One region of the Paraburkholderia sp. J63 genome, then DNA from elsewhere that is predicted to be linked to it. Evidence: predicted binding sites of a transcription regulator. Region 1 holds the regulator's gene; each other region holds the start of a gene.
The links. Region 1 encodes FliA, which starts transcription of late flagellar genes. Its sites were predicted from a motif close to CTAAAGTTTNNNNNNNNNNNGCCGNTA; they were not measured.

Region 1 (9,436 bases):
TGCCGTTGATGGCGACGTCGAGCGACTGGCCGGTCGTCGTGATCGTGCCCTGCGAGAAGTTCTGCTGCACCTGCGAGAGTGCCGCGCCCAGACCGATCTGCGTGTTGACCGAGCTGGCGACGGTGTTCGCATAGACATCGGCGAACTGCGCCGTGCTTTGCTTGAAGCCCACCGTGTTCGCGTTGGCGATGTTGTTGCCGATGACGTCGAGATCGTTCGACGCTGCGGCGAGGCCGCTCAATCCTTGCTGGTAGCCCATGAGTGTTGACTCCGCGCTGTCGTGTTCAATAGGTGTTAAAGAATGGCGCCCACGCCCGAGAGCGCAACCGTGCCGCCGTTGGAGAGCGAGAGGCTCGCGCTACCGTCCGCTTGCTGGATCACGCCCTGCACCTTGCTCGCCACGAGCGCCGTGGCCGTGCCGGCCTGGCCGTTGACGGTCGCGCTCGCGCTCACGGTGTAGGTGCCGTCGGCCACGGTATTGCCCGCGGCGTCGGTGCCGTTCCAGGTGACGGGCACCGTGCCCGCCGACTGCGCACCCAGGTCGAGCGTGTTGACGACCTGGCCCGCCGAATTGGTGATCGTGAGCTTCACGTCCGAGGCCGCCGCGGGCAGCGTCACGCCCAGTTGCGGCGCGCTGCCGCCCGACACCGCCAGGCTGCTGCCCGGCGCCAGCACGGTCGAGCCGATCAGCAGCGCGGCTTGCGCGTTCTGGCCCGCCGAGAGCTGCGTCGAGAGCGACGAAAGCGACGTGTTGAGCTGCTGGATGCCCGTGACCGTGTTGATCTGCGCGAGCTGCGAGGTCATCTGCGAGCTGTCCATCGGATCGGTGGGATCCTGGTTCTGCAACTGCGTGACGAGCAGTTGCAGGAAGGTCTGCTGGAGGTCGCTGCCGCTCGTCGAGGACGTGCCTGTCGAAGACGTGCCCGAGGCGCTCGACGCCGCCGACGAGGTGCCGTTCATGGTGTCGAGCAGTTGCTGCGACACGGTGGCGGTGCTGCCGCCGATGGTGGTGGTGCTGGAGGTCAACGCGTTCTCCTCAGATACGCTCGATGTTGCGGTGTGGCGTGGGCGGGCTTCGGTGATGCCTGCCCCGGTTGCCAGAATTCAGTTGCCAGATTCAGGTCCCTGTTCGGGGTGCAGCTTCAGGCGCTGCTGCAAGTCCCGCTTCAAGTCCCGATGGTCAGGGTCTTGAGCATCAGCGTCTTGGCGGTGTTCAGGGTCTCGATGTTGGCCTGATACGAGCGCGACGCCGAGATCATGTTCACCATCTCCTGCACCGGGTCCACGTTCGGCATCGTGACGTAGCCGTTGGCGTCGGCGGCGGGGTTGTCGGGGTCGTAGCTCTGCTTCATGGGCGTCGGGTCGTCGATCACGCCGGTCACCTTCACGCCGCCCACTTGCTGGCCCGACGCGGTACGCGCGCCGCCGAGCGGATCGACCGCGAACACGACCTGCTTGGCCTTGTAGGGCTGGCCGTCGGGGCCGGTCGTGCTGTCGGCGTTGGCGAGATTGGACGCCGTCACGTTCAGGCGCTGCGATTCCGCCGACATGGCGGAGCCCGCAACGCTGAAGATGTTCATCAGGGATGGCATGGTTTCGTTGACCTCTCGGATGGCTGGTGCTGCTTCCTGCTGGTTGCCTGCTTGACGTTTGCTTTGCTGCTTGCGCGGGTGCCTGCGTCAATACCCGCGCTTTAGCTCGAACCCGACTGGATCGCCGAGAGCATCGTCTTGATCTGTTGCGAAAGCACGGTCATGCCCGACTCGAAGTGCAGCGCGTTGTCGGCGAACTGCACGCGCTCGGTGTCGAGATCGACCGTGTTGCCGTCGAGCGCGGGCTGCGTCGGGTTGCGGTACATCAGCGCGCTCGTGTAGGCCTGCGTCGGACCGCCGGTCGGGATCAGCTTCACGCTGCCGGCCATGTGGCCCGCCTCGGTCGTGGCCATCGACATGCCGCTCGACACGCCCGCGGGCTGCGCCAGCGCGAGCGGCTGGAAATTGCCGCCTGCCGCGCCTGCCCCGCCGGTTGCGCCGCCAGCACCCGTTGTACTCGCGAGGCTCATCGTTCCCGTTGCGCCTGCCGCGCCACCCATTGCGCCGCCCGGCGTGGCCGCGCCCGCCTGCCTCAGCGCGCCCGCGAGCGAAGCCGAGAAGTCGACGTCGCGCGCCTGGTAGCCCGGCGTGTCGGCGTTCGCGATGTTCGAGGACAGCAACGCCTGGCGCGTCGCGCGCACGTCGAGCGCTTCGCGGCCAAAGGCGAATTCGGCGTCGAGTTTGTCCAGCATCGGGCGTTCTCCGTGACACGAAATGAGGGGCTGCGTGGGCGCATGCATCGCGCATCCGGCAACTGGGCGAGACCTGGACGAAGCGCACAGGCCTTTTCGCATGGAGACGAATGTTAGGCGCGGCTGGCAAGAACCAATCGGACGAATAGCCGGTAAAGCCCCCCTCTATTCGACGTAAGCGCGCGAGGGGCGCCGCCTAGAATGCGAAGCGTGTCAATGCAATGAATGGAGAACGACGATGCCGCAGACTGCCTTCTTTCGCGCGCGCCGCGCGGCGGCGGTGAGGCGCATGCACGGTCGTTCGGCCTTGCGTGGGCTCGCTGTTGCGCTTGCTTGCGCCGCCGCGGCGCTGGGCGTGGGCGGCGCCGCGTACGCACAAAGCGAAGCGCCGGGCCAGCAGATCTATATTGCGGGTCCCGGCGACCGCGCGGGCTCGGACGCCGCCCAGATGAGCGCGATGCTCGCGCAGCCAGGCAAGGCGAACGCGGGCGGCGGCAACGCCAGCCCCTATCCCAACGGCTATGCGCCGAACGCGGCCATGCTCGCGCGCGGTGCGCAAGCCGACGCATCAAGCCAGGGGCAAGACGAGGCGGCAAGCCAGCCCGGCATGATCACGATCCCGGGGCCGGGTGAGCGCGGCCGCGCAAGCGAAGCCGCGACGCCCGAAATCGTCACGATTCCTTCTCCCGGCACGAGCGCGGCAGCTACCGCATCCGCGATCAGGCCCGCCGTCGCGCGCGCCGCGCAGCCGATGCAAGGGCAGCCCATGCGCGTGCCGCCGGTGAATGCATCGGCAAACCCGTCGGCCTATTCACCGGCCAACCGGATGGCGGCGAATGCCGCCGCGGCCGCCGCCATGAACGGCAACGCAGGCGTGGGTCAACTGCAGCGCGTGAACGTCGTCACGCCGTCGAGCGCCGTCGCGCCCGTTGTCGTCGAAACGGCCGCGCCGGCCATCGCCGCCAAGCTCGCCGCCGTGCCGATGCAGCGCATGCCGGCCATGGCCGCGCGTCCGAATTACGCTGTGAATCCCGCTGTGAATCCCGCCGCGAGCGCCAGCGCCGTCGCCTACGGCCAAACCGCGCAAATGCCCACGGGCCAGGAGGACGGCGAGCGCATCCGCGCGACCGCGCTCGCCTTCCTGCAGCAGCAGGCCGCGGGCTTGCCGGGCAAGGTCAGCATCACCGTCGGGCAAGTCTTCCCGCGCGGACTCGCCGCCTGTGCCGCGCTCGAGCCCTTCATGCCGCCCGGCGCGCGCATGTGGGGCCGCACGACGGTGGGCGTGCGCTGCGTCGGCGCGAAGCCGTGGACGCTCTATGTGGTCGGGCGCGTGGCCGTCGACATCACCTATTACGTGGCCGCACGCCAGATCGACGCGGGCCAGACGCTCTCCGCCGCCGACTTCATGCCGCGCGAGGGCGATCTCGCGAGCCTGCCGCAGACCATCATCACCGATCCCACGCAAGCGAACGGCGCCGTCGCGCTCGCGCGCATCACGGCGGGCCTGCCGCTGCGCACCGACATGCTGCGCAGCGCCTCGTCGGTGGTGATCGGCCAGACGGTCAGGGTGATCGCCGTCGGCTCGAACTTCACGATCTCCTCGGAAGGCAGCGTGCTCAACAACGCCGCGCCGGGCCAGATGGTGCGCGTGCGCACGGCGGGCGGCCAGATCATCAGCGGCGTCGTGAAGGACGCCGCAACGGTGCAGGTGCAGATTTAGGGACAGCTCCCCGCGCGGGGAGGAAAACGGTGCGGTGGAAATGTGCGGCAGCATACGTAACAGCATGTAACGGCAGGACTTTCACGCTAAAGTTCGCGCCGGCCCTTGCCGTTATCAAGGCCATACGGATCAGGAAGCCCCATCGTGAAAATCGACACCTCCACCCGCAATGACGCGCGCTCGCTGCAAGACAGCGTCGCGCGAACGCAGCAAGGCGAAACCGCGAGCGCGCTGGGCGCGGGCGGCACGGCCTCGGCCGCCGCATCGAGCGCGGTCGGATCGGGTACCGGCACCCCCGGAGACGCCAACGTGAGCCTTTCGTCGCTGTCCTCCTCGCTGCGCTCGCTCGCGGCGAGCGGCGCCGCCGACATCGACATGGGCCAGGTCCAGTCGATCAAGGACGCCATCAAGAACGGCAGCTTGCAGATCGACGCCGGCAAGATCGCCGACGGCATTATCGAAACGGCGCGCGGCCTGCTCAAGCCGGCCTCGGGCAGCTAAGGCCCAAGGCACGGGCGCGGCGCGCGAATCCCGCACGAACCCGAAAACGCGCGCCGGCCCTCAAAACCGCATTCTCAGGTGGTCCCCGATGAAAGACGCACTGCTCGCCACATTGATCGACGAACACGCCGCCGTGGAGGCATTCGCCTCGCTGCTCGCCTTCGAGGAGAAGGCACTCACGACGGCGGACGGCATCGGCGCGCTGCCGCAGATCGTCGAGGAAAAGACGACGCTCACGCAGCGTCTGGCGGGGCTCGAGAAGGCGCGCGACGCGCAACTGGCCGGACTCGGCCTGCCGGGCGGGCGCAAGGGCATCGAGATGGCCTGCGACGGCGACGCCCGGCTCGCGGGCCAGTGGGCGCTGCTCAAGGGCTCGACCGAGCGCGCGCGGCGCCAGAACCTCACGATCGGCATGATGATCCGCACGCGCATGGAACATAACCGCCGGGCGCTCGCGATCCTGCGCGGCGAAACCGGCAATGGCGCGTCGATGCTGTATGGGCCGGACGGGCGGCTGCCGGCATTCGGGCTGTAGTCCGCTTTTTACGCGCGGCGCACGAGCCGCCAACGAAATTGAAAAGCCGAAGCGCGGGTGCTTCGGCTTTTTTGCTGATTGCGGCCAGCGCCCCTAAAGCGGGCCTGTGCGCGCCAGCAGCATACGCTCGAAGGCTTCGATAATCCGGTCGACATACGGATTCTTGTGGGCAAGCGGACCGGACCGTGCTTCCCGATGGGTGAGCATGGTCGCGTTGGTTTCAAAAACCAGCACCTGCCCGGCAGGCGTCAGCGCGAAATCCATGCCGCCGTAGTCGAGATCGAGCTGCCGCCCGATCGCCGAAATGGCCTCGCTTGCGCGCTGGCCGAGCGTCGCGAACGGGTCGGCGAGAAAGCGGCATTCTTCGTCGAGCTTCCAGGGTTCCCCGCCCATATCCGCGGAAAAATAGTGGACCATCCAGCGACTCGAGATGGCGAGATGGTAGGGATAAGGCTCGCGGTCGACGTAGATGATCCGGTATTTGCGGTAATGGCCGTCGGCACTGCGAAAGTCGTGGAACGCGGTGAGGTAGCACGGTGCGTCGAGATCGGCCATTGCGCGCCACAACGAGGCAAGCGACGCGTGGAGTTCGAGGCTCTCGCCGCCGTGCGTCGCTAGCGGGCGCATCAGGATCGGGAAGGCAACGCCCGATTGCGCAAGCTCGCTCGCGAGCGCATGGGCATTCGCGGGGCGGGCGTCGATGCGCACGCAGCGCGGCACGACGACGTCGTCCACATGGGCAAGCAGGGCCGCCGTTTTGTGGCGGTGCGTGCGCTCGACAGCTTCAGGCCGGTTGAGCATGGGGCGCCGGCACCCGGCGGAAAAGCGGGCCAGCCGTGCAGCAAGCGGCGTGGCGACATCGGGATCGCCGATACCGTTGAACACGAGATCATGAGGCGGCAGGCTCGCGTCTTCGGCTTCGTCGGCGTAATCGATGGCGTAGCGGATGCGCGAGGTTGTTTGCCGGGAAAGCAGCGCGTCGATGGGGACGTTGCCCGCGCCCTTGCCCGTGCCCAGTATCAGAATCCGGCGTTGCTCCTGGCCGAGAGCGCCTTCGATAAAGACGCGCTGAAGCTGATACGCACGCGCGCGATGCAGGCAAGACGCTTCGCGCAGCCCTTCGCGCTCGAGCGCCACGGCCAGGTTCTGATGCGCGATGGCAAGCCCCGGGTCGATCCCGAGCGCGTGCCGGTACCAGCGAATGGCCGCGTCGCGCCGTCCTTTGATCGCATAGACCGTCGCCACGTTGTAGAGAACGAGCGCGAGCTGTTCGCGAGGCGCGGCGCCCAGCATGTCGAAGGCCGCGAGCGCCAGCTCGTGTGCGGCGCTCGCCGCTTCGTCGTTGCTGGCGCGCGCGGCGGCGAGCATCCGCGCGTGCAGGCCGGCATCGAGGGGCGCAACGTCGAGCGAGCGCGCAATGTCTTCGAGGTGTCCGGCCGCGGCAACATCGAGTGGCGATTTCTCCCTGGTCGCCGACTTCGCAAGCGCGCACCGCATACGCGTGCGGGGTTGCGCGACGATTGCGTGATGCGTTTCATCGGGTGCGGCATCCGGCAATACGCCGGAGCCGCCGGAAAAGTTGGGCGCGTCGTGCTTCATAAGCCGTCGGGGGAGGCCGCGCACAGGCACCTAAAAGCCAATCGCGCGACGTGATGGTGGATGCCGACAGATTAACCACCCAACGCGCTTTTCCAGGCCGGGAGGTGACGGTAAAACGGGCACCAGTTCCTCCGACGCGGCTTTCCGGCAGCTTGCATATGTCGGGGCCTCGAGATTTCTGATGTGTCAGGTCCTGAAGCAGGTTGACGCTATGCAGGCACCAGAAGCGCCCGATGCACCGGCAGTCAGTTGCTCTGCATTCCATTCAATCCTGATCGACTTCGGGCCAAAGCCTGGGGGAGAGAAAAGCCGTTGTCGTCACGGCGTGGCGTTCACACCCATGTAGAGTTTAAAGTCGCCACTTTCTTCAAATAACTCGTTGAATTATTGCGACTTATTTCATTTTTCGTAGACCTTCATGTAGGTTTCCATGTCGGCTACCCAGCTCTCTTCCAACCGCTCTCGCACCAACAAAAAAAAAAGCCGGAGCACTCCCGCACCCCGGCTTCCCCCTCCCTGTCGGCACCCCTACCGCGGCGCCGCGCCTGATTAATTCTCCGTGCCCGCCCAGGACATCTCGCGCAGCCGCGCGCGCAAACGCGCGACGGCCTGGCTGTGCAACTGGCACACGCGCGACTCGCTCACCTCCATCACCGCGCCGATCTCGCGCAGGTTCATGCCGCGCTCGTAATAGAGCGACATGAGCAGCTTCTCGCGCTCGGGCAGCCGCTCGATCGCCTCGACGAGCGCGCCGCGCAGGCTGTCGTCGAGCAGCGCCGAGAGCGGGTCCGAGTGATCGACGCAATAGCGGTCGAGGAACGGCTCGTCGTCGGCGGCGCGGTCGAAGTCCTCGTAATAGATGAGCTGGCTGCCGTGCAGGTCCTGCAGCATGCTCTGGTACTCGTCGAGCGGCAGTTGCAGATGCTCGGCGACCTCGGTTTCGCTCGCCGAGCGGCCAAGCCGCTGCTCGACCTGATGCACGGCGCTCTCCACTTCGCGCGACGTGCGCCGCAGGCTGCGCGGCAGCCAGTCGTTGCTGCGCAGCTCGTCGAGCATCGCGCCGCGAATGCGCTGGCTCGCGTAGGTCTCGAACTGCGCGCCCTGATCTTCCTTGTAGCGGTTCGCCGCATCGAGCAGGCCGATCATGCCGGCCTGGATCAAGTCGTCGAGGTCCACGCTCGCGGGCATCTTCGCGACGAGCTGCAGTCCCAGGCGCCGCACGAGCGGCGCGTATTTCGCGAGGACTTCAGCCTGCGAAATTTTTCCTTGAGCGTTATACATCTGGCTCTCCTATGTCCGTCACGCGTGCTGGTGCGCCGTGCGCTGCACGGGCGGTTCCGCCCGCCATCCCGCATGAGCCGGCGCAGGCGCGGATGGAACGCCAGTGACGGTGGAAACGAATGAATCTGCTGAATCTGCTAAACCAGCCGAGTTGGCCGAACTGGCTGGCTCCGCCGGGGCCACGCGCGCGCCGCCCGAGGCCGACAGCGCGGGGCGCATCGGCCAGTGCGGCAACTCGGCCGCCACGCGACGAAAGTCGCGTGCGGCGGCCGTCGACGGGAATGCATCGACGATGCAGCGCGAAAGCTGCAGCGCGCGCGGCATATACGGGTCGGCGGCCACGCTGCCCGCGCTTTCGAGCGACACCGTGAGATAGCGGCTCGCCACGCCCGCGAGGTTCTCGAACACGGCCTGCGCTTCGGGGATGCTCTCCACGTGGTTCGCGAGCACGCGGAACTGGCCGATCGCGTGCGCGAAATGCAGCCGCTTCATGCACGCATAGGCATCGGTGATCGCCTGTGCGGTCACGCGCATCACGATCAGCACGTCGTGCGCATGCATCGCGAGCGGCGAGAGCGCGCCATCGGCGTCGAGCTGCGCGTCGATCAGCACGAAATCGGCGGGACCGGCGAGCAGCTTGCTCAACTGCGTATCGAGCTGCGCGCCCGTGTACTGCGCGCGGTGCTCGCCCGGCGCGGCCAGCACGCCGAAGCCGAGCGCATGCCGGCCCACCGCCGCGTCGAGCGTCATCTCGCCGCGCATCAACGCCGCGAAGTTACCCGCGAGGTTGCCCGCGCGGTTGCCCGACGAGAGACCCAACACATCGCTCGCACCGCGCACGCCGCCGAGCAGCGCGCTCACCGAGCGCGGGCCCAGGCATTCGTCGATGACGAGCACGTCCTTGCCCTGGGCGGTCAGCGCGGCCGCGAGGTTGATCGCAACAGTCGTGCGCCCCGGGGAACCAGGACCGCCCGTCACCGCGATCACGCGCGAGCCTTCGCGCGCGAGCAGCCGCCGCAGGCCTTCTGCCTGATCGATCACGAACTTATCCAAACCGGACCTCGTGAGCTTGCGTGTTCGAACGCGTCGAGAGCGCCGAGAGCAGCGCGGGAATGTCGTCCTCGTGCGGCACGAACGGCGAGCGGTCGCGCGGCACGCAGAACGCGCTGCGAACGAGGAAGCGGCGCGTGGCCACGTAGAGGTTCTCGGGCACCTTCTGGCCCGTCGAGACGTAGTGCACCGGCAGCTTGTAGCGCAGGACCGTGTCGAGCGTGCTGCCGAGGTTGGTCGCCTCGTCGAGTTTGGTGAGAATGCAGCCCGTGAGCGGCGACTCGTCGGGGCCGCTCTGGTAGGCCTGCACGACCTCGTTGAGGGTGTCGCCGTGGCTCGTCGCCGAAAGCAGCAGCAGGCGCTGCACCGGACGGCCCGCGCTGCACAGCATGGCGATCTGGTCGGCCACGGCGCGGTCGCGCTGGCTCATGCCGATCGTGTCGATCAGCACGACGTGCTTGTTCTT
Region 2 (9,436 bases), on a different contig from region 1:
GAGCCCGCGAGCGTGAGCTCCGCGTCGACGGTGCCTAGCGCGGGCAGCGCCAGCGTGAGGCGCGTGCGCCACGACATTTCATCGCTGTCGTCGGCGGCGCTGCGGCCCGCGCGCGGGTCGCGGCGCTCGTCGTCGTCCTGCTCGATGCTCCAGTCGAGCCGCACGCCCGGCCAGGCCTCGCCGGTCCAGCGGAATTCGCCCGTGGCGAGCAAGTCGAGCTGCTGACGCACGAGCGGCAGCAGCGCCTCATGCACGCCGACGCCCGCGCCCGCCCCGGCGGGCGTGCGGGCGGCAGGCAAGAGCGTCTCGGCGAGCACGGCCGCGCCGGCGCCTGCGCGGGCGGCTTCCTGCGCGAGCGCGGCGGCGTCACCGCGCGCGCCCGGGGCCGCCGCATTTGCCAGGTTCGCCAGGTTCGCCAGGTTCGCCAGGTTCGCCGCGTTGGCAGCATTGGCCGCGCGCGCGCCCTGCTGCGCGGCGCCGGACAGATCGGTCCACAGCACGTCGTCGATATCGTCCTGGCCCCAGTCGAGCGGCAATTGCGCGCCGCCGCTGGTCAGGCGGTTGTGCGGCTCGTCGGCGAGCTCGGCGGGCGTGCGCTGGCCGCGCAGCCATTGGGTGAGATGCGATTCGTAGAAGAGGCCGCTCGACGCCACCGTCTGCGCGAGCGTGGCGGCCAGCGCGGCGACGGGGCTCGATTGCGCGGCGAGCGCCGTTCCCTGGGCCGCTTGCGCGCCTTGCGGCGTGGAGGCGGCGGCGTCATCGGTAGCGGCCGCGCCATCGGCGTCTTGCACGCCGCCGGGCAGTCCCGCCCCGGCGTCCGCTGCCGCGAGATCGGCGAGCAGCGCGGCTTCCAGCGCCTGGATCTGGGCCTGAGCCTGGGCCACTCCGCCCGCCTGAGCGGCGGAATTCGGCACGCCCGGCAACGGCAGCGAGCCGGCATCACCCGCAGACGCATCGCCAGCCGCCCCCGGATCGGCCCAGAGCGGCGCGCGTCCGACCACGGCGGGCGTGGCTTCGCCGCCCGAACGGATGATCGCGTCGAGCGCGAGCGCAACGGCGGAGAGCACCGCCTGCGCCGAAGCCTGCGGCGAGCCGGGGCTCTGCGGATCGGCCAGCGCGGCGACGCCGCCCGCGAGCGCCGAAACGCCCGTCTGCGCGGCGCCCGCGCTGCCCTGCGAGGCGCTCGGGCCCAGTGCGCCTATGCGGCTGGCGAGCAGCGACGCGGCGCTCGTATCGATTCCGTTCATGCGGAGCATGGCCCGCGCGGGCCCGGTTAAGCACCGCGCGGCCTCTGCGGCTGCGCGGCGCGGTCAGTTTTCTCGCTGATGCGTATGGCCGGGCCGACGATGCCCCCGCCCCTAGCGCGCGCCGTACAGCTCCTGCAGCACCCGCGCGGGCTGCCCGGTGCCGTGAAAGAGCGCCGCGAGGCGCGCCATGCACGGACTCGCGAGGTCGCGGATCGCCGCGTCGTCGGCGAGGATCTGCCGGATCAGCTCGTACTTGCGCGTGCGCTCGGGTGCGGTGAGCCGCACGCCGAAATCGGCATTCTTGAGCGCGTCGACGAGGCGCCGGTACTCCTCCTGGAGACCGATCAGCTCGTTCCAGTGGGCGCCGCGCGCGGCGTGGAGCATCTGCCCCGAGACGGCTGCAATCGCCTCGTAGCGGGCGAAGTAGTCTGCTTTCGAACTCATCTCGTCAATGGACCGGACGCAGGACCGGAAGCCGCTTTGGCCATCCGCTCCACTTCCGGCGCAATCCCCAACCAGGCTTCCTCGAGCGTCGCCAGCAGGCCGTCGACTTCGACCAGCATGGACTCGCTCTGTTGAATGTTCGCTTCGAGCAGGCGTTTCGTCATGTAACCGTAGAGTGCGTTCAGGCGCTGCGCGATTTCCCCGCCCGCCTCCACGTTCAACGCCAGCTGAAGCCCGCTTTCGACGATCCGGATTGCCTTGCCGATCGCCTCGCCGCGCGGGCCCACATTGCCCATCTGCAGATGCATGCGGGCCTGGGCGATCGCCTTGCGCGCGCCTTCGTACAGGAGCGCGATCAGCTTGTGCGGACTCGCGCCCATGACCCCTGTTTCGACACCCACGCGTGCATAGGCGTTAGCTCCAGACTGTGCAGGGGAAAACATCGGCGCTTCTCCTTCTAACGTGCGGCTGTGGATACGGTGTATCCGGCCCCTTGCGCCTCGTGGCGCGAGCCGGTTCTAGCCGTGTTATCGGAACGGCACGGGAGAAGCTTTAATCGGACGAATGTGGCAAAGCCGGACGGGGGCGCTAGACCTGGATCTGCATGATGTCGGTGTAGGCCGAAACGAGCTTGTTGCGCACCTGCAGGCCGAACTGGAAGCCGATGTTGGCCTTCTGCATGTCGACCATGACGTCGTTGAGCGACACGTTGCCGGCTCCGAGCTCGAACGCCTGCGACTCGCCGACGGCCTTTTGCTGGTCGTCGCTGATCTTGTCGAGCGATGCCTTGAGCGCCGCGGCGAAGCCGCCCGCGGTGGCCGCGCCCGAGCCGCCGTCGGCCGCGGCGGCGCTGCTCGCCGCCTGGGTGGCCATCGACTGCATCTGCGCCAAGGCCGACGTGAGTGGGTTGACTGGCACGGTCATGTTTGCTCCGTTTCAAGACGTTTCAGAGGGTCGCGCAAGGGCGGCTGGCGCCGCCCGGCAAACCCGGCGCGCATACAGAACGCCGAATCTGGAGAGGAGCATAGCAATTCGCCCATTCGCGCAGCCCCGAAACTAGGGGGAAAACCCGGCTCTATTCGCGCAATCGGCTTGCCACGGCTCTCGGATAATCCCTGTCGTGAAAGTCTCAGCCGCGCGCGTGGCGCGCCGCGGGACAGCAAGTCTCCCGGAGAAACCCGTCGCATGGATTCGTCTGCCAACTCTTTGATCAACCCCGACGCCCGCGTGGGCCTCGCCACCGGCGGCGCCTCGGGCGCGGCGGCCGCCGGCGTGGCAGGCGGCGCCGCGGAGGACCTGGGCGGCGGCTTTGCGCAGCGCCTCGGGTCGCTTTCGTCGCTGGGCAAGGTGCGCGGCAACCCGCGCGCGCCGCTCATCGTCGCCGTGGCGGTGCTGGTCGCCGTGGTCGCGGGGCTCATCCTCTGGTCGCGCGCGCCCGACTACAAGGTGCTCTACAGCAACCTCTCGGACCGCGACGGCGGCGCCATCATCACGGCGCTGCAGGCCGCCAACGTGCCCTACAAGCTGTCGGAAGGCGGCGGCGCGATCCTCGTGCCGTCCGACCAGGTGGGCGAAATGCGTCTGCGCCTCGCCCAGCAGGGCCTGCCCAAGAGCGGCTCGGTGGGCTTCGAGCTGATGGACAACCAGAAGTTCGGCATCAGCCAGTTCGCCGAGCAGGTCAACTACCAGCGCGCGCTCGAAGGCGAGCTCGAGCAAACGATTCAATCGATCCAGAGCGTGAAGTCGGCGCGCGTGCATCTGGCCATTCCGAAGCCCTCGGTGTTCGTGCGCGAGCGCGAAGCGCCCACGGCCTCGGTGCTCGTCAACCTGTATCCGGGCCGCGTGCTCGACGACGGCCAGGTGGCCGCCATCACGCACATGGTCGCCTCGGCCGTGCCCGACCTGCCGGTGCGCAACGTCACCGTGGTCGACCAGGACGGCAACCTGCTCACGCAAAGCGCCACGGGCGCCGGGCTCGACGCCTCGCAGCTCAAGTACGTGCGCCAGGTCGAGCACGACACCCAGGCGCGCATCGACGCGATCCTGGCTCCCCTCTTCGGCGCCGGCAACGCGCGCTCGCAGGTGAGCGCCGACCTCGACTTCTCGAAGCTCGAGCAGACTTCGGAGAACTACGGCCCGAACGGCAACCCGCAGCAGGCCGCCATCCGCAGCCAGCAGCAGAGCATCGCCACCGATTCGCAGCAGTCGAGCGCGGGCGGCGTGCCCGGCGCGCTCTCGAACACGCCGCCGCAGCCGGCCTCGGCGCCCATCAGCGCGCCCGCGGGCGCGAGCGGCGCGGCGAGCGTCACGCCGCTCTCGGACCACCGCGACACCACCACGAACTACGAGCTCGACCGCACCGTGCGCCACTTCCAGCAGGCGCCGGGCGACATCAAGCGGCTCTCGGTGGCCGTGGTCGTCAACTATCAGCAGCACGTGGACGCCAAGGGCCACGCGACGATGCAGCCGCTCGACGCGCAAAAGCTCGCGCAGGTCGAGCAGCTCGTGAAGGACGCGATGGGCTACGACGCGAAGCGCGGCGACTCGGTCAACGTCGTGAACGCCGCGTTCCAGCAGGAGATCGATCCGGGCGCGAACCTGCCGTGGTGGCGCCAGCCCGACATGATCGCGCTCGCGAGGCAGATCGCGACGTGGCTCGGCATCGGCGTGGTGGCGCTGTTCCTCTATTTCGTGATGGTGAAGCCGGCGCTGCGCCGCGCCTTCCCGCCGCCCGCACCGGCCGCGCCCGCGCTCGCCGGCGAAGGCGAGCCGATGCTGCTCGACGGCCTGCCGGGCCTCGACAAGCTCGAAGGCGCCGGGGATGCCGACAGCGACGGCGGCCTCCTCGCGCTCGAGAACGAGAAGCACAAATTCGAACGCAACCTGGAATTCGCGCGCAGCATCGCGCGCCAGGATCCCAAGATCGTCGCAACCGTGGTCAAGAGCTGGGTGAACGATGAACGCTGAAGGAGCCACCAAGAGCGCACTGCTGCTCATGTCGATCGGCGAGGAGGAGGCCGCACAGGTCTTCAAGTTCCTCGGCCCGCGCGAGGTGCAGAAGATCGGCGCCGCCATGGCCGCGCTCAAGAACGTCAAGCGCGAAGAGATCGACAGCGTGCTGCAGGAGTTCGTGAAGGAAGCCGAGCAGCACAGCGCGCTCTCGCTCGACTCGAACGACTACATCCGCAGCGTGCTCACCAAGGCGCTCGGCGAGGACAAGGCCGGCGCCGTGATCGACCGCATCCTGCAAGGCGGCGACACGAGCGGCATCGAAGGCCTCAAGTGGATGGATTCGGGGTCGGTGGCCGAGCTCATCAAGAACGAGCATCCGCAGATCATCGCCACGATCCTCGTGCATCTGGACCGCGACCAGGCCTCCGAGATCGCCTCGTGCTTCACCGAGCGTCTGCGCAACGACGTGCTGCTGCGGATCGCGACGCTCGACGGCATCCAGCCGCAGGCGCTGCGCGAACTCGACGACGTGCTCACAGGCCTGCTCTCGGGCAGCGACAACCTGAAGCGCAGCCCGATGGGCGGCATTCGCACGGCCGCCGAGATCCTCAACTTCATGACGAGCCAGCATGAGGAAGGCGTGATCGAGAACGTGCGCCAGTACGACGCCGAGCTCGCGCAGAAGATCATCGACCAGATGTTCGTGTTCGAGAACCTGCTCGATCTCGAAGACCGCGCGATCCAGCTCCTGCTCAAGGAAGTGGAGTCGGAGTCGCTCATCATCTCGCTCAAGGGCGCGCCGCCCGCGCTGCGCACCAAGTTCCTCTCGAACATGTCGCAGCGCGCCGCGGAACTGCTCGCCGAAGACCTCGACGCGCGCGGTCCGGTGCGTGTTTCGGAGGTCGAAGCCCAGCAACGGCGTATCCTGCAGATCGTGCGCAACCTTGCCGAGAGCGGCCAGGTCGTGATCGGCGGAAAGGCGGAAGACGCTTATGTCTGACGAAGCCACGCAAACGGCAGCCCAACAGCGGGGCGCGCGCTCGGCGTACCAGCGCTGGGAGATGGCGTCGTTCGACCCGCCTCCTCCTCCGCCGCCGCCGCCCACGCCCGACGAAACGGCCGCGTTCGAAGCCGAGCTCCAGCGCGTGCGCGACTCGGCGCACCAGCAGGGCCTCGCGTCCGGCCACGTGGCGGGCCAGGCGCTCGGCTATCAGGCCGGCTATGAACAAGGCCACAAGCAGGGCTTCGAGCAGGGACGCGAAGAGGCGCGCGCGCAGGCGCGGCAACTGGCGCAGCTCGCGCAGCGTTTTGCCGATGCCTTGCAGACGGCCGAAGCGGGCGTGGCCGAAACGCTTGTCGAGCTCGCGCTCGACATCGCGCAGCAGGTCGTGCGCCAGCACGTCCAGCACGATCCGACGGCGCTGCTGGCCGCGGCGCGCGAGGTGCTCGCGCACGAGCCGCAGCTCGCGGGTTCGCCGCAACTCGTGGTGAGCCCCGCCGATCTGCCGGTGGTGGAGGCCTATCTGATGGAGGAGCTGCAAACGCGCGGCTGGACCGTGCGGACCGACGCGGCGCTCGAGCGCGGCGGCTGCCGCGCCCAGGCGGCGAGCGGCGAAGTCGATGCGGCCATCTCTACGCGCTGGGAGCGCGTGGCGGCGGCGCTCGGCAAGGCACGGCCATGGTGAATTCGAACCCGCGCCAGACGATCCACACGGGCGGCCTCACGCCGCTCGAGCAGGAACTCGCGCTCGCGTCGTTCGGGCCCGGCGCGCACGACCCCGTGCAAACGCGCGGCGTGCTGGTGGGCGACGACACGCAAGCGGGCCTGCCGCACGCCGAAGCCGCCAGAGAAACCGGCATTGCGGGCGCCAGCGAGGCGCTCGAAGCCGTCGAGGCCGCCATCGCCAGCGCGGGCTCGGACGGCGCGGATCATGGCCACCATGATGCTTCGGCCAGCCAGAGTGTTCACGACGACAACGAACGCACGCCCTACACCCCGCCGCCGAACTACGACCCGAACAACCCTCACCTCACCGCCTGGAACGCGCGTCTCGCGAGCGTGCGCGCACGCAACGCGCTGGCGTTGCCGCTGCGCGGCTGCGGGCGCCTCACGCGCGCGGCGGGCCTCGTGCTCGAAGCCGTGGGGCTGCGCCTCGCCGTGGGCGCCGAGGTGATGATCGAGCTGCCGCCGGGCAGCACGCTGCCGATGGCCGAAGCCGAGGTCGTGGGCTTCGCGGGCGACAAGCTCTTTCTCATGCCGACCACCGAAGTCGCGGGCCTGTTGCCCGGCGCGCGCGTCTGGCCGCTCGAAAGCGCGCCCATTGCCGATCCGATGGCGGGCGCCAAGCGCCTGCCGGTGGGCTGGGGGCTGCTCGGACGCGTGCTCGACGCCTCGGGCCGCCCGCTCGACGGCCTCGGGCCGCTCAACACCGAAGCCGACGCGCCGCTCACCGCGCCCGTCATCAACCCGCTGAACCGCGAGCCGATCCACAAGGTGCTCGACGTGGGCGTGCGCGCGATCAACGCGCTGTTGACGGTCGGGCGCGGCCAGCGCATGGGCCTGTTCGCGGGCTCGGGCGTCGGCAAATCGGTGCTGCTCGGCACCATGGCGCGCGCGACCAGCGCCGAGGTCATCGTGATCGGGCTGATCGGCGAGCGCGGCCGCGAAGTGAAGGAATTCATCGAGCAGATCCTCGGCGTTGAAGGCCTCGCGCGCTCGGTCGTGGTGGCCGCGCCCGCCGACGTCTCGCCGCTGTTGCGCATGCAGGCCGCCGCGTACACGACCACGCTCGCCGAATATTTCCGCGACCAGGGCAAGCACGTGCTGCTGCTGATGGACTCGCTCACGCGCTATGCGATGGCGCAGCGCGAGATCGCGCTCGCGATCGGCGAGCCGCCCGCGACCAAGGGCTATCCGCCCTCGGTATTCGCGAAGCTCCCGGCGCTCGTCGAGCGCACCGGCAACGGCCCCGAGGGCGGCGGCTCGATCACGGCGTTCTACACCGTGCTCACCGAAGGCGACGACCAGCAGGACCCCATCGCCGACTCGGCGCGCGCGATTCTCGACGGCCATATCGTGCTCTCGCGCACGCTCGCCGAAAGCGGCCACTATCCGGCCATCGACATCGAGGCGTCGATCAGCCGCGCGATGACCGCGCTCATCGACGAGCGGCATCTGAACCAGACGCGCGCGTTCAAGCAGATGCTCTCGCGCTACCAGCGCAACCGCGACCTCATCAACGTGGGCGCGTACGTGAGCGGGCGCGACGCGGTGCTCGACCGCGCCATCGCGCTGTATCCGCGCATCGAGGCCTTTCTGCAGCAGGGCTATCGCGAAACGGCGGACTATCAACACAGCGTCGAGATGCTCGGCGCGCTGATCGGCAACATAGCGGGCAACGCACAAGGCAACGGCCCAGGAGCCAGGACATGACGAAACAGACCGCGCTGCAGACCCTCATCGGCCTTGCACAGGACGATGTCGACGCCGCAACGCAACGGCTCGGACGCGTCCAGCGCGAGCGCGTGGAAGTGGAAAAGCAACTGAAGTCACTGATCGACTACCGCGACGAGTATCACGCGCGCTTCACCGAGTCGGCGCGCGCGGGCATGGCGGCGGGCAATGTGCGCAACTTCCAGGCGTTCATCGACACGCTCGACACCGCCATCGAGCAGCAGCGCCGCCTGCTCGAACAGGCCACGCAGCGCGTGGAAGCGGCCAGGCCCGACTGGCAGCGCAGCAAGCAGAAGCTCGGCTCGTACGAAGTGCTGCAGTCGCGCCAGGACGAAGCGCAGGCGCGCAAGGACGCCCGCCGCGAGCAGCGCGACGCCGACGAGCACGCCGCGCGCGCGCTGCGCATGCGCACCCCGCATCCCTGAGGCGGCACGCCCCGATCACGTTCAAGAGAGCAGACACCATGTCGCTTCTATCCGCAGTCAGTTCGTTGTTCGATGCCGCTACCGGCGCTACCGGCAACGGCGCGAGCCCGTCGGACCTCGCGAGCCAGGGCTTCGCGCAGACGCTGCAGCAAAGCATCGCCTCGCAAACCGCGCAGAACATGCCGCAAGCCAGCGCCACGCAGCAGGCCATGCAGGGGAATGGATCGGCTTCGTCGGTTTATGGCGGCGCGAGCGCGGCGGCCTCGCAAGCCTCTCAAGCCGCCCATTCGGCGCAATCGTCGCAGCAGGCCAGCAACGGCGCTTCGGCGCACGGCACGCAGCACGCGTCGAAGAGCAACCACCACGCCGACGACGCCCATACGCGCCAGAAGCAGGCCGAAGCCGCCGGCTCGCAGGCCGCCGCGGCGCAGGCTCAGGCGCAACAGGCCCAGCAGGCCGCGCAGCAAGCCCAGAGCGACGGCAGTGACGCCGCCGATGCCGCCGATGCCACGCTCGCAGGCGTGGCCGCCGCAACGGCGGGCGCAGCAGGCGCAACCGGGGCGGATGGCGCGGCGGGCGACGGCACGGCCAGCGGCGACCCGAAGTCGGTGAACGATGCGCTGCACGCCGCGCTCGCGACGCTGCGCGGCGGCGCGGCCACGCTGAACACGCAAGGCGCGGGCGCGCCGGGCGCGGCTTCGGGCGGCGCGAGCATCGCAGGCAGCTTCGCGGCGCACATGGGCACGCAGGCGAAGGCGAAAACCCAAGGCATCGACATCGACGACAAGAGCGCCACCGCGGGCGCCGCGAAGTCCGTCGCCGCCACGGCCACCGACGCGGGCACGCAGAACGCCAACGCCGCCCTTGCCGCAGCGGCGCAGCAAGCGGCGTCCGCGCAACCGGCCGCCTCGAAC
Region 3 (9,436 bases), on a different contig from region 1:
GCATCGACGTAGAGGCGCGTGAGGAGCGGCGTCGCGAACACGCCCACGAGCGTCGAGAGCGCGCTGATCGTCACCGACAGCGCGACGTCGCCGCGCGCGAGATAGATCATCACGTTCGAGGCCGTGCCGCTCGCCACGCTGCCCACCAGCACCATGCCCGCCGTGAGGTCGGGCGGCATGTGGAGCGCGTGGGCGATGCCCCATGCCGCGAGCGGCATCACCAGATAGTGCAGGAAGATGCCGGCGAGCACGGGCGCGGGCCGCGTGAAGACGCGCTGGAAGTCGGCGAACGAGAGCGTCACGCCCATGGCGAGCATGATGATCATCAGCAGCGTCGTGACGTGCGGCGTGACCGGCGCGACGAGGCCCGGATTGAAGTAGGCGAACAGCGAGACGAGGACGGCCCAGAGCGGGAACAGTCGGGTAATCGGGGCGAGCATGAGTGGGTGGTCCGTGAGCGGGGCGTTATCGCGGGTTTTTATGGCGGGTCTGGTTCGATCTTGACCTCCAGGCAGCGGGGCGCTGTTTTCCTGCCCTCGTGAGGCGGACGGCGTGCGGCGCCAGGCCGGTATTTTAACCGTGCGCTTAACAGGCCGCTGACGTCCCTTTGCCGATCCCCTCAAGCGCGCTATTCCAGGCCGCTCGCGGACTCGTCCGCCCGGCACGCCGCCGCCGTGCCTCAGCCCGCGCGCGCCGCCGCCTCGATCTGCACGCGCCGGCTCATGCGGTGAAAACGCCACGTCATGAGCGCCGCCACGCTCGCGAGCCCCGCCGCGAGCCCCCACCAGAGCCCGAGCGCGCCGAGCCCGAAATGGAACGCGAGCGCATAGCCGATCGGAAAGCCGATGCCCCAGTAGCCGAGCGTCGCGGCCAGCATCGGAATGCGGGTGTCCTTCAGGCCGCGCAGGCAGCCCGAGCCCACGGTCTGCATGCCGTCGACGATCTGGAAGATGGCCGCCACGCCGAGCAGCGACGTCGCGAGCGCGATGGTCGGGGCATTGGCCGGATCGTCGAGGTGCAGGTAGAGCCCGACGATCCAGTGCGGCGCGAGCACCATCACGAGCGCCGACATCGACATGAAGCCCACGCCCAGCGCCAGCGCGACGAAGCCCGCATGGCGCGCCGCGCGCGGCACGCCGGCGCCGATCCAGTAGCCCACGCGCACGTTGGCCGCCTGGCCGATCGAGAGCGGCACCATGAACATCACCGAGGCCACGTTCAGCGCGATCTGGTGCGCGGCGAGCGGCGTCGCGCCGAGCAGGCCCATGAGGAGGCCGGTCGCGAGAAAGAGCGTCGCTTCCACGGCGTAGGTGATCGCGACGGGCCAGCCGATCGCGAACAGTTCGCCCATCAGCGGCGCGGTGGGCCGGCGCGCGACCACGAAGTGCTGATGCGAGGGCCGCAGATGCAGGAGCGCCATCAGCGCGAGCGTGGTGAGCCAGACGGTGATGGCGGTGGCCGCCGCCGAGCCGAGAAAGCCAAGGCGCGGCAGGCCCCACGCGCCGTGAATCAGCCCGTAGTTCAGGAAGCCGTTGAAGAACACGCTGAGGATCGAAATCCACAGCAGGCGTTTGGCCGCGCCGATGGCGGGCAGGAACGAGCGCATCAGGCCCACGCCGATCAGGCTCGCGGGCGCGCCCCAGCGCAGCACGGCCGCGTACTCGCCCACCTGATGCGCGAGCACGGGCGGCTCGCCGAGCGCGAGCAGGAGCGGCCCCGCGAACGACAGCAGCGCGAACGCGGGCACGGCCAGCAGCAGCGAGAGCGCGAAGCCGGTCCAGTAGATGTGCGGGACGCGGTGCAGATCGTCGGCGCCGCGCGCCTGCGCGACGCTCACGCTCACTGATGTGAGCACGCCTTGCAGCACCGTCACCACCACGAAGAACAGGTTCGCGCCCAGGCCGCCCGCCGCGAGCGCGCCCGCACCGAGCGACCCGAGCAGCACGGTGTCGGTCACGCTCATGGCCATCTGCGAAAGCTGGGCGATGGCGAGCGGCGCCGCGAGGCGCGCGGTGTCGGCGGCGTGGCGCTTGAGCGAGGGCGGGGCGATGGCGCGGCTCGCCTGATCGGCGCGCGCGGGGGCAGTGGGTCGGGTCATGAAAAGCAAGCGCGGCGCGATAAATCGCGCCGCGCGTTCGGAAAGTGCGTTCGTTTCAAGGGTGAAAGCTCAGTGCGAGATTACCCTTCTTTCGGATAAAAAGCACCTGGATGGTGCATCCGCTTTCGAACGCATTTCACTTGGGCACGTGTCCCGTGCCTTGGGCCTGCGTCGGGCCGTTTGCTTTATTCGGCTTCGCGCACGGCAATACGCGTATCGCCGAGCAGCACGGACTGGCCCGCGCGGATCTTGCACGTCTTGCGCAGCTCGACCTCGCCATCCACCTTCACGGCGCCGGAGGCGACGATCTGCTTGGCCGAGCCGCCGCTGTCGGCGAGACCCGTGATCTTCAGGAGGTTGTGGAGTTCGACGTAGTCGCCGGTGAGCATGAAATCGAGATTGGGCATGGCGGAAACGGGAATCAGGAGCGCGCCGGCAGCGCGCGAAGGGTGAGCATCATAAGCGAAACCGGGTGTCCGGGCGGCCGTTACATCTCGGGGCCAGATGTCATGATTTCGTAAGAAGATGCAACGTTGAGTAACGTCGGGAGACCTCCCGGCGATCTTCAGACGAAAATGGTCTCACCCCGAAACGACTGCAAAGAGGATACGCCATGACTCATATTCGCAAGCTGCTCACCGGTACGGCTCTCGCCACCGCCGCCCTCTTCGCGCAAGGCGCCTTTGCGCAGGGCGCCTCTGCGCAAGGCGCGGCGCAGCCCGGCGCCGAGGCGCCCGCGGCCATGCCTTCGGCCGCACCGTCCATGGCGCCCGCCACCGCGCCGACGATGGCGCCGAGCCAGGCGCCGGCCGCTGCCGGCATCTCGCAGCCCGCGCCGCAGGACTTGAGCGCGACGCAGCCGACCGACCCGCTGGTGCAAAAGCGCAACGCCAACGCGGCCGCGAACGCCGAATATCGCAGCGCGAAGAAGTCGGCGAAAGCGGAGTACAACTCGACGAAGAAGCAGGCCAAGTCGCAGTACAAGTCGCAGGTGAAGGACGCGAAGATCAACCACAAGGCCGACCGTCAGGCCAATAACTCGGAAATGCTGGATCAGATGAACGGGCAGCCGGCGCAGCAGCCGAGTGGTGGGGCTCAGCAATAACCGAGCGGGAGCCTTCGATAGCCCGAACGCGTGCGGTGCGCGCATTCGGGCTTGGTGAGGCTTCTCCATCGGGCGCCTGCCCCGGCGCCGGCCTGTGCAGGACATGAAGCGGCGGCGTCCGGAAGCGGGCGTCGCCGCTTTGCTTTGGGCTGTCGGGTCGCGCGCGCGGGTTCCAGGACACAAGTTCGACGCTGAATAGCGCCAGATCGCCGCAAGATCGGCGCTTGCGGGCGCGAGGTGTATGGATATACAGTATGCGTCGCCGCGCCCGCCGATACGCGACGCGGCTCGATCCTTCACCGCTCACCGGATATTCCCCGCGCCCGTCGTGTCCACCGTCTCTGTTGCCGATTCCCCCCACACGAGCGACGTCGCACTGGAGGCGGCGCCGTATCTCGCGAAGCTCAACGACGCCCAGCGCGCCGCCGTCGAGCACGGCGGTCCGCAGACGTTCGCACCGGGCGCGGCGCTTCCGGCGCCGCTGCTCGTGATCGCCGGCGCGGGCTCGGGCAAGACCAACACGCTCGCGCACCGCGTCGCGCATCTGGTCGCCAACGGCGCCGATCCGCACCGCATCCTGCTGCTAACTTTCTCGCGCCGCGCGGCTCAGGAAATGACGCGGCGCGTCTCGCGGATCGCGGCGGGAGTATCGGGCGCGGCCGCTGCCCTTGCGCAGGGACTCACCTGGGCGGGCACCTTCCACGGCATCGGCGCGCGCCTGCTGCGCGAGTACGCGGAGCAGATCGGCCTTTCGCCCGCGTTCACGATCAACGACCGCGAGGATTCCGCCGATCTCATGAACCTCGTGCGCCACGAACTGGGGTTATCGGCGAAGGAAAAGCGCTTTCCCGCGAAGTCGACGTGCCTCGCGATCTACTCGCGCGTCGTCAACACGGGCGACACGCTCACGAACGTGCTCGCGCGCTCGTTCTCGTGGTGCCTCGAATGGGAGCCGCAACTGCGCGCGCTGTTCGCGGCCTATGTCGATGCAAAGCAAAAGCAGAACGTGCTCGACTACGACGATCTGCTGCTCTACTGGGCGCACATGGCCGCGGAGCCGGCCATTGCGGCCGATCTGGCGGAGCGCTTCGACCATATCCTCGTCGACGAATACCAGGACACCAACCGCCTGCAGGCGTCGATCCTGCTTGCGCTCAAGCCGGACGGGCGCGGCCTCACCGTAGTCGGCGACGACGCCCAGGCCATCTATTCGTTTCGCGGCGCGACGGTGCGCAACATCCTCGATTTCCCCGCGCAGTTCGATCCGCCCGCGCGCCAGGTCACGCTGGAGCGCAATTACCGCTCGACCGAGCCGATCCTCGCGGCCTCGAACGCCGTGATGGACGCCGCCGCCGAGCGCTTCACCAAGAACCTGTGGACCGACCGCGCGTCGCAGCAGCGTCCGCGCCTCGTCACGGTCGCCGACGAGGCTACGCAGGCGCGCTACGTCGTCGAGCAGATCCTGGAAGCGCGCGAGGGCGGCATGAAGCTCAAGCAGCAGGCGGTCCTTTTTCGCGCCGCGCACCATAGCGCGACGCTCGAAATCGAACTGGCGCGGCGCAACATCCCGTTCGTGAAGTTCGGCGGCCTGCGCTTCCTCGACGCCGCGCATGTGAAGGACGTGCTCGCGATGCTGCGCTGGGCCGAGAATCCGCTCGACCGCGTGGCCGGTTTCCGCGTGACGCAGTTGCTGCCCGGCGTCGGGCCCGCGACGGCGGCGCGCCTGCTCGATCAGGTCGCGGCCTGCACGGGCGCGTATCGCGCCGCCGAGGCGCTCGCCGCCTTCGCGCCGCCGCCGCGCGCGGCCGAGGACTGGCCTGCGTTCGCGGCGCTCGTCGATACGCTCGGCGCGCGCGCGACGCCCTGGCCCGCCGAGTTCGAGCGCGTGCGGCGCTGGTACGAGCCGCATCTCGAGCGCAACCACGAAGACGCCCAGGTGCGTCTCGCCGACTTGCTGCAAATGGAGAGCATCGCGAGCACCTACGCGTCGCGCGAGCGCTTCCTGACGGAGCTCACGCTCGACCCGCCCGACGCCACGAGCGCCGAGTCGGCCGATCCGCTGCTCGACGAGGATTATCTGATTCTCTCGACAATCCATTCGGCCAAGGGCCAGGAATGGCGCAACGTGTTCGTGCTTAATGGCGTGGACGGCTGCATTCCGTCCGATCTGGGCGCGGGCAGCGACGAGGAGCTCGAAGAGGAGCGGCGTCTGCTCTACGTGGCGATGACGCGCGCGAAAGAGGACTTGCACATAGTCGTGCCGCAGCGCTTCTACGTGCACAACCAGGCCGCGAGCGGCGACCGTCACGTGTGGGCGTCGCGCACGCGCTTCATCGCGGCGCCGATGCTGCCGCTCTTTGAGTCGCGCGCGTGGCCGCCCGCGCCGGTGGCGAGCCCGCCGAGCGCGGCGGGACTCGCCGCCGCGGCGCGCGCGAAGGTCGAGATCGGCGCGAAGCTGCGCAAGATGTGGGAGTAGGGCGGGGCTGCGCTGCGTTCAGCCGCGCACCTGGTTCTTCGGCGGCGGCACGAAGAAGTTGCGTAACCACGCGGCGAGCCGCGTGAACACGTCGTCGGGTTCCTCGACGAAAATTTCCGGCTTCAACAGACGCAGATACTCCATGATCTGCTGCGCTTCCTGCTTCTGGAACGTGCCGTGCGAGATGGCGAGGCGCAACAGGCCACGCAACTCGCCCAGACGCTCGCGCGCGAGGCTGCCGCTCGCCTGTTCGCAGCCGATCTTCGCTTCGTAGACGCGCTGTCGCACCGACTCGGCGAGCCGCCACGCCGGCGTCTGCATGGTCTCCTCGAGCGTCTGGATGTCCTGCACGCCCGACTTGATCTGCGCGGCGAGCGGGTCGATCAGCGCCTCGTCGGCGCGCGCCTCGCGCACGATCGCGGCGGCCCACTCGCGGCACTGCTTCGCGAGCTCGTCGGGCGTCCACTCGGGCCTCGACGCAAAGCCAAAGCCGAATTCGCCCGCCTGGTGCAGCAGGATCGACACGACCTCGGGAAACTCCTTGTCGAGCGTGCGTTTGGCCCATGCGTACTGCCCGCCCTGCAACAGCCGCTGCACGGCCTGCTCGGTGAGCGGCGTCATGTTGTCGAGCAGCTTCGCGCGCAGGAAGTCCTCGAACGATGGCGTGAGGAACTGCGGGTCGAGCTTCAGCGAGACGCGCAGGAACGCGTCGAAATCCTTGCGCAGCGACGCAAGCGTTTCATCCTTGAGATTGAGGGTGATGTGCCCCATTGTGGTTGCCCCGGTGTATTCCTGGCGGTGCCTGTCTGCCGCGCCAATGCAGGCCTCGACGGTTTATCGGCGCATGGGGGCGAAACTTGAGCCGGGACGCGCAGGCGCGCCAGGCTCGCCGCGAGCGCGGGGCCTGGCGGCAGTCGGGGATGTGGCCGCGGATGGCCGGGGCGCGGGCGAGCACGGGCAGTCCGCGCGTGACCTCAGGAAGTCTCAGCGCAGCACCACGCCCTGCCAGAGGAAGAACACGGCAAGCCCCACGGCGATGGTGAGGAGCGGCCGCTTCGTGACGGCGCTCACGGCGATGGCCGCGATCGCGCCGACGAGCTGCGGGTTGCGCCACGTGAGCTCGGCGTGCTGGCCGTGCGGCGAGACGGCCATCGGCACGATGATCGCGGTGAGCACCGTGACGGGCACGAAGCCGAGCGCGGTGCGCACGATCGGCGGGAACACGAGCCGCTCGCCCAGCACGAAGACGGCCGTGCGCACCGCTATCGTGATGAAGGCCATGCCGAGGATCAGGACCACGTAGTTCATGGACGGCCTCCTGCGGCGTGCGCGTCATGGCCGGCGAGGCACGCGGTGCTCGCTTCGCTCGTGTTCTTGCGGGCCGGGCCGGCGCCTTGGGCGGCGCGGGCGGTCTCGATGCCGAGATCGTCGGCCGTTGCGGCGCTCGCGCGCGGCTTGCGCGGCAGCGAGAGCGCGATACCGACGGCCACGCCCGCGAGCACGGCGCCGAGCAGCCCGAGCTTGTATGGCCAGGCCTGCCAGAAGAACGCGAGCGCGCCCGCCGTGGCGGCGGCGGCCAGGTAGCGCAGCGCGACGAGCTGCGGCACGACGATGGCGATGAACGTGGCCACCATCGCGAAGTCGAGCCCGAGCGACTGCAGGCCCGGGAAGGCCGCGCCGAACAGCAGACCCGCGGCGGTCCAGATCTGCCAGTTCACGTACATCGAGACGCCGGAGCCGAGGAAATGCCAAGGCGAAATATCGTCGGGATTGTCGGGGCCACGGGGCGGATGGCGGCGGAAATACGCCCAGGCGACGGCGAACACCTCGTCGGTGAGCAGGCCGCCGAGCACGAGGCGCCAGCGCATCGGCAGATGCGAGACGTAGGGCGCGAGCGTCGCGCTATAGAGCACGTGGCGCAGGTTCACGATGAGCGTGGTGGCCCAGATCACGGCGAAACTCGCGTGCGCGGCAATCAGCCCGAGTGCGATGAATTGCGCCGAGCCCGCGAACACGGCGAGCGACATCAACTGGCCATGCCAGAGCGAGAGCGGGCCCGAGGTCACGAGCGTGCCGAAAATGACGCCGAAGGGCGCGGCGCCGATCATCATGGGGATCGTATCGCGCGCGCCGGCGACGAATTCCTTGAAGCGGTGGGGATGGCGGGTCAATCGAGTCTCCTTTTACGGAGGCCAGCATAGCGGGGCGCGGCTGGGGTGGCTTGTACGTTCTTGCGGCGGCATGGGCTTGGGCGTCGTGCGTGGCGCGGGGCGCCGCGGATCGACTACCAACGGCAATTGGGCGCTAGCGCATACAAGTGCATTGACGCGTGCTTGAACTAGAGGAAGGCGTGCGGCGGCCGTGGCGCTTCAGCCGCGCGGCTAGTTCGCCTGCCAGCGGCCCGGCGGCACGCCGAACATGCGGCGAAAGTGCCGCGTGAAGTGGCTCTGATCGGTGAAGCCGCTCGCGGCGGCGACCTCGGCGACCGAGGCGCCCGCGCGCAGCGGTCCGAGCGCGCGTTGCAGCCGCAACTGGGTGCGCCACGCGTGCGGCGGCAGCCCGGTGGCTTGGGTGAACAGGCGCGTCGCGTGAAACGGCGAGAGGCCGACCGCTTGCGCGAGATCGGCCACGCGTAAGGGCGCGGTGAGATCGGCGGCCAGCAGCGCCTTCATGATTTCGACGCGCGGCTCGTGCGCCACCGAGCCGCGCGGCGCCTCGCGGGTGCGCGCGTGGCGGGTCAGGAGCGTCGAGAGCGCGTCGAGCAGCGCGCCTTCCACGGCAAGGAGATCGGGCTGCGGCGCGCCTGGCGCGTCGGTCTCGCGCCGGCGCTCGGCATCGGCCTCAAGCAGCCGGTGCGCGCGCGAGATACGGCACGCGAGATCGCGGTCGCGGATCACCTCGGTGTCGAACCACGGCAGCGGCTGCGCGCGGCCCGCGATTTCGCCCGCGAGCGTGTGCAGATAACCGACCGGCACGTACATGACCCGATAGCGCCAGCCTTCGTCCACGGCGCGCGAACCCGTATGGACCTCGCCGGGATTGATGACGGGCACGCTGCCCGCCTCGGCGACATGCCGCGCGCCGCGATAGCGGTAGCACTCCGCGCCGTCCTCGATCACGGGGATCGTGTAGGCGTCGTGCCAGTGCGGTGTGAATTCGTGATCGTGATATTCGGCCGTGAGCAGATCCGCGCCGGGCAAAAGCGGCGTGCGCCAGTAGCGGGCGAAATCGCGAAAACGGGAGAGGGTCATGGCAAGGGTCCGGCCTGGACCCTTAAGTTTAGCGCACGGGAATCGTGGTGCCTGCGGGCATCGGCACGGCGGTGACGCTGTTCTTCGCGCTGCCGCTCACCACGCGGTCGCTGTACGTGAGGTAGACGAGCGCGTTGCGTTTCGTGTCGACGAGGCGCACCACGTGCAGCGTCTTGAAGAGAAACGACATGCGCTCGTTGAAGACGTCGGCCTGCTGCTTGAGCGGGGCGGCGAAGCTGATCGGGCCGACCTGGCGGCAAGCGATCGACGCTTCGGAGGGATCTTCGGCGATGCCGAGCGTGCCTTTAACGCCGCCGGTGCGTGCTCGGGAAACGTAGCACGTGACGCCCTGGACGGCGGGATCGTCATAGGCCTCGACGACGACCTTGTCGGAGCCGGTCACGCGGAAGTTGGTGTTCACGCTGCCGATCTGCTCAGCATGGGCGGCGCCCAGCGCGAGCGCGCCGGCGCAGAAGGCGAGCGCCGGACGCAGTCGGGCGGCGAAG

Region 2: the regulator FliA is predicted to act here: its motif matches at 2,220-2,246, upstream of fliS (flagellar export chaperone FliS).
Region 3: the regulator FliA is predicted to act here: its motif matches at 6,515-6,541, upstream of U5775_RS02770 (DUF4088 family protein).

Annotation. Positions count from the first base shown of each region.
Region 1 covers NZ_CAJMZF010000011.1:194,892-204,327, reverse strand. Annotated here, with positions in the region: gene flgE (flagellar hook protein FlgE) at 1-259, opposite strand, end outside; gene U5775_RS14915 (flagellar hook assembly protein FlgD) at 295-960, opposite strand; gene flgC (flagellar basal body rod protein FlgC) at 1,167-1,592, opposite strand; gene U5775_RS14905 (flagellar basal body protein) at 1,694-2,284, opposite strand; gene flgA (flagellar basal body P-ring formation chaperone FlgA) at 2,523-4,004, shown strand; gene flgM (flagellar biosynthesis anti-sigma factor FlgM) at 4,149-4,505, shown strand; gene U5775_RS14890 (flagellar protein FlgN) at 4,594-5,040, shown strand; gene U5775_RS14885 (hypothetical protein) at 5,134-6,639, opposite strand; gene U5775_RS14880 (RNA polymerase sigma factor FliA) at 7,189-7,920, opposite strand; gene U5775_RS14875 (MinD/ParA family protein) at 7,939-8,973, opposite strand; gene flhF (flagellar biosynthesis protein FlhF) at 8,966-9,436, opposite strand, start outside.
Region 2 covers NZ_CAJMZF010000045.1:8,419-17,854, reverse strand. Annotated here, with positions in the region: gene U5775_RS32190 (flagellar hook-length control protein FliK) at 1-1,247, opposite strand, end outside; gene U5775_RS32185 (flagellar protein FliT) at 1,359-1,691, opposite strand; gene fliS (flagellar export chaperone FliS) at 1,688-2,134, opposite strand; gene fliE (flagellar hook-basal body complex protein FliE) at 2,280-2,615, opposite strand; gene fliF (flagellar basal-body MS-ring/collar protein FliF) at 2,877-4,658, shown strand; gene fliG (flagellar motor switch protein FliG) at 4,648-5,643, shown strand; gene fliH (flagellar assembly protein FliH) at 5,636-6,328, shown strand; gene fliI (flagellar protein export ATPase FliI) at 6,322-8,076, shown strand; gene fliJ (flagellar export protein FliJ) at 8,073-8,522, shown strand; gene U5775_RS32145 (flagellar hook-length control protein FliK) at 8,561-9,436, shown strand, end outside.
Region 3 covers NZ_CAJMZF010000002.1:100,821-110,256, reverse strand. Annotated here, with positions in the region: gene panS (ketopantoate/pantoate/pantothenate transporter PanS) at 1-440, opposite strand, end outside; gene U5775_RS02790 (MATE family efflux transporter) at 680-2,098, opposite strand; gene U5775_RS02785 (RNA-binding S4 domain-containing protein) at 2,284-2,505, opposite strand; gene U5775_RS02780 (hypothetical protein) at 2,712-3,203, shown strand; gene U5775_RS02775 (ATP-dependent helicase) at 3,445-5,679, shown strand; gene U5775_RS02770 (DUF4088 family protein) at 5,698-6,450, opposite strand; gene U5775_RS02765 (AzlD domain-containing protein) at 6,664-6,987, opposite strand; gene U5775_RS02760 (AzlC family ABC transporter permease) at 6,984-7,790, opposite strand; gene U5775_RS02755 (AraC family transcriptional regulator) at 8,061-8,930, opposite strand; gene U5775_RS02750 (CreA family protein) at 8,959-9,436, opposite strand, start outside.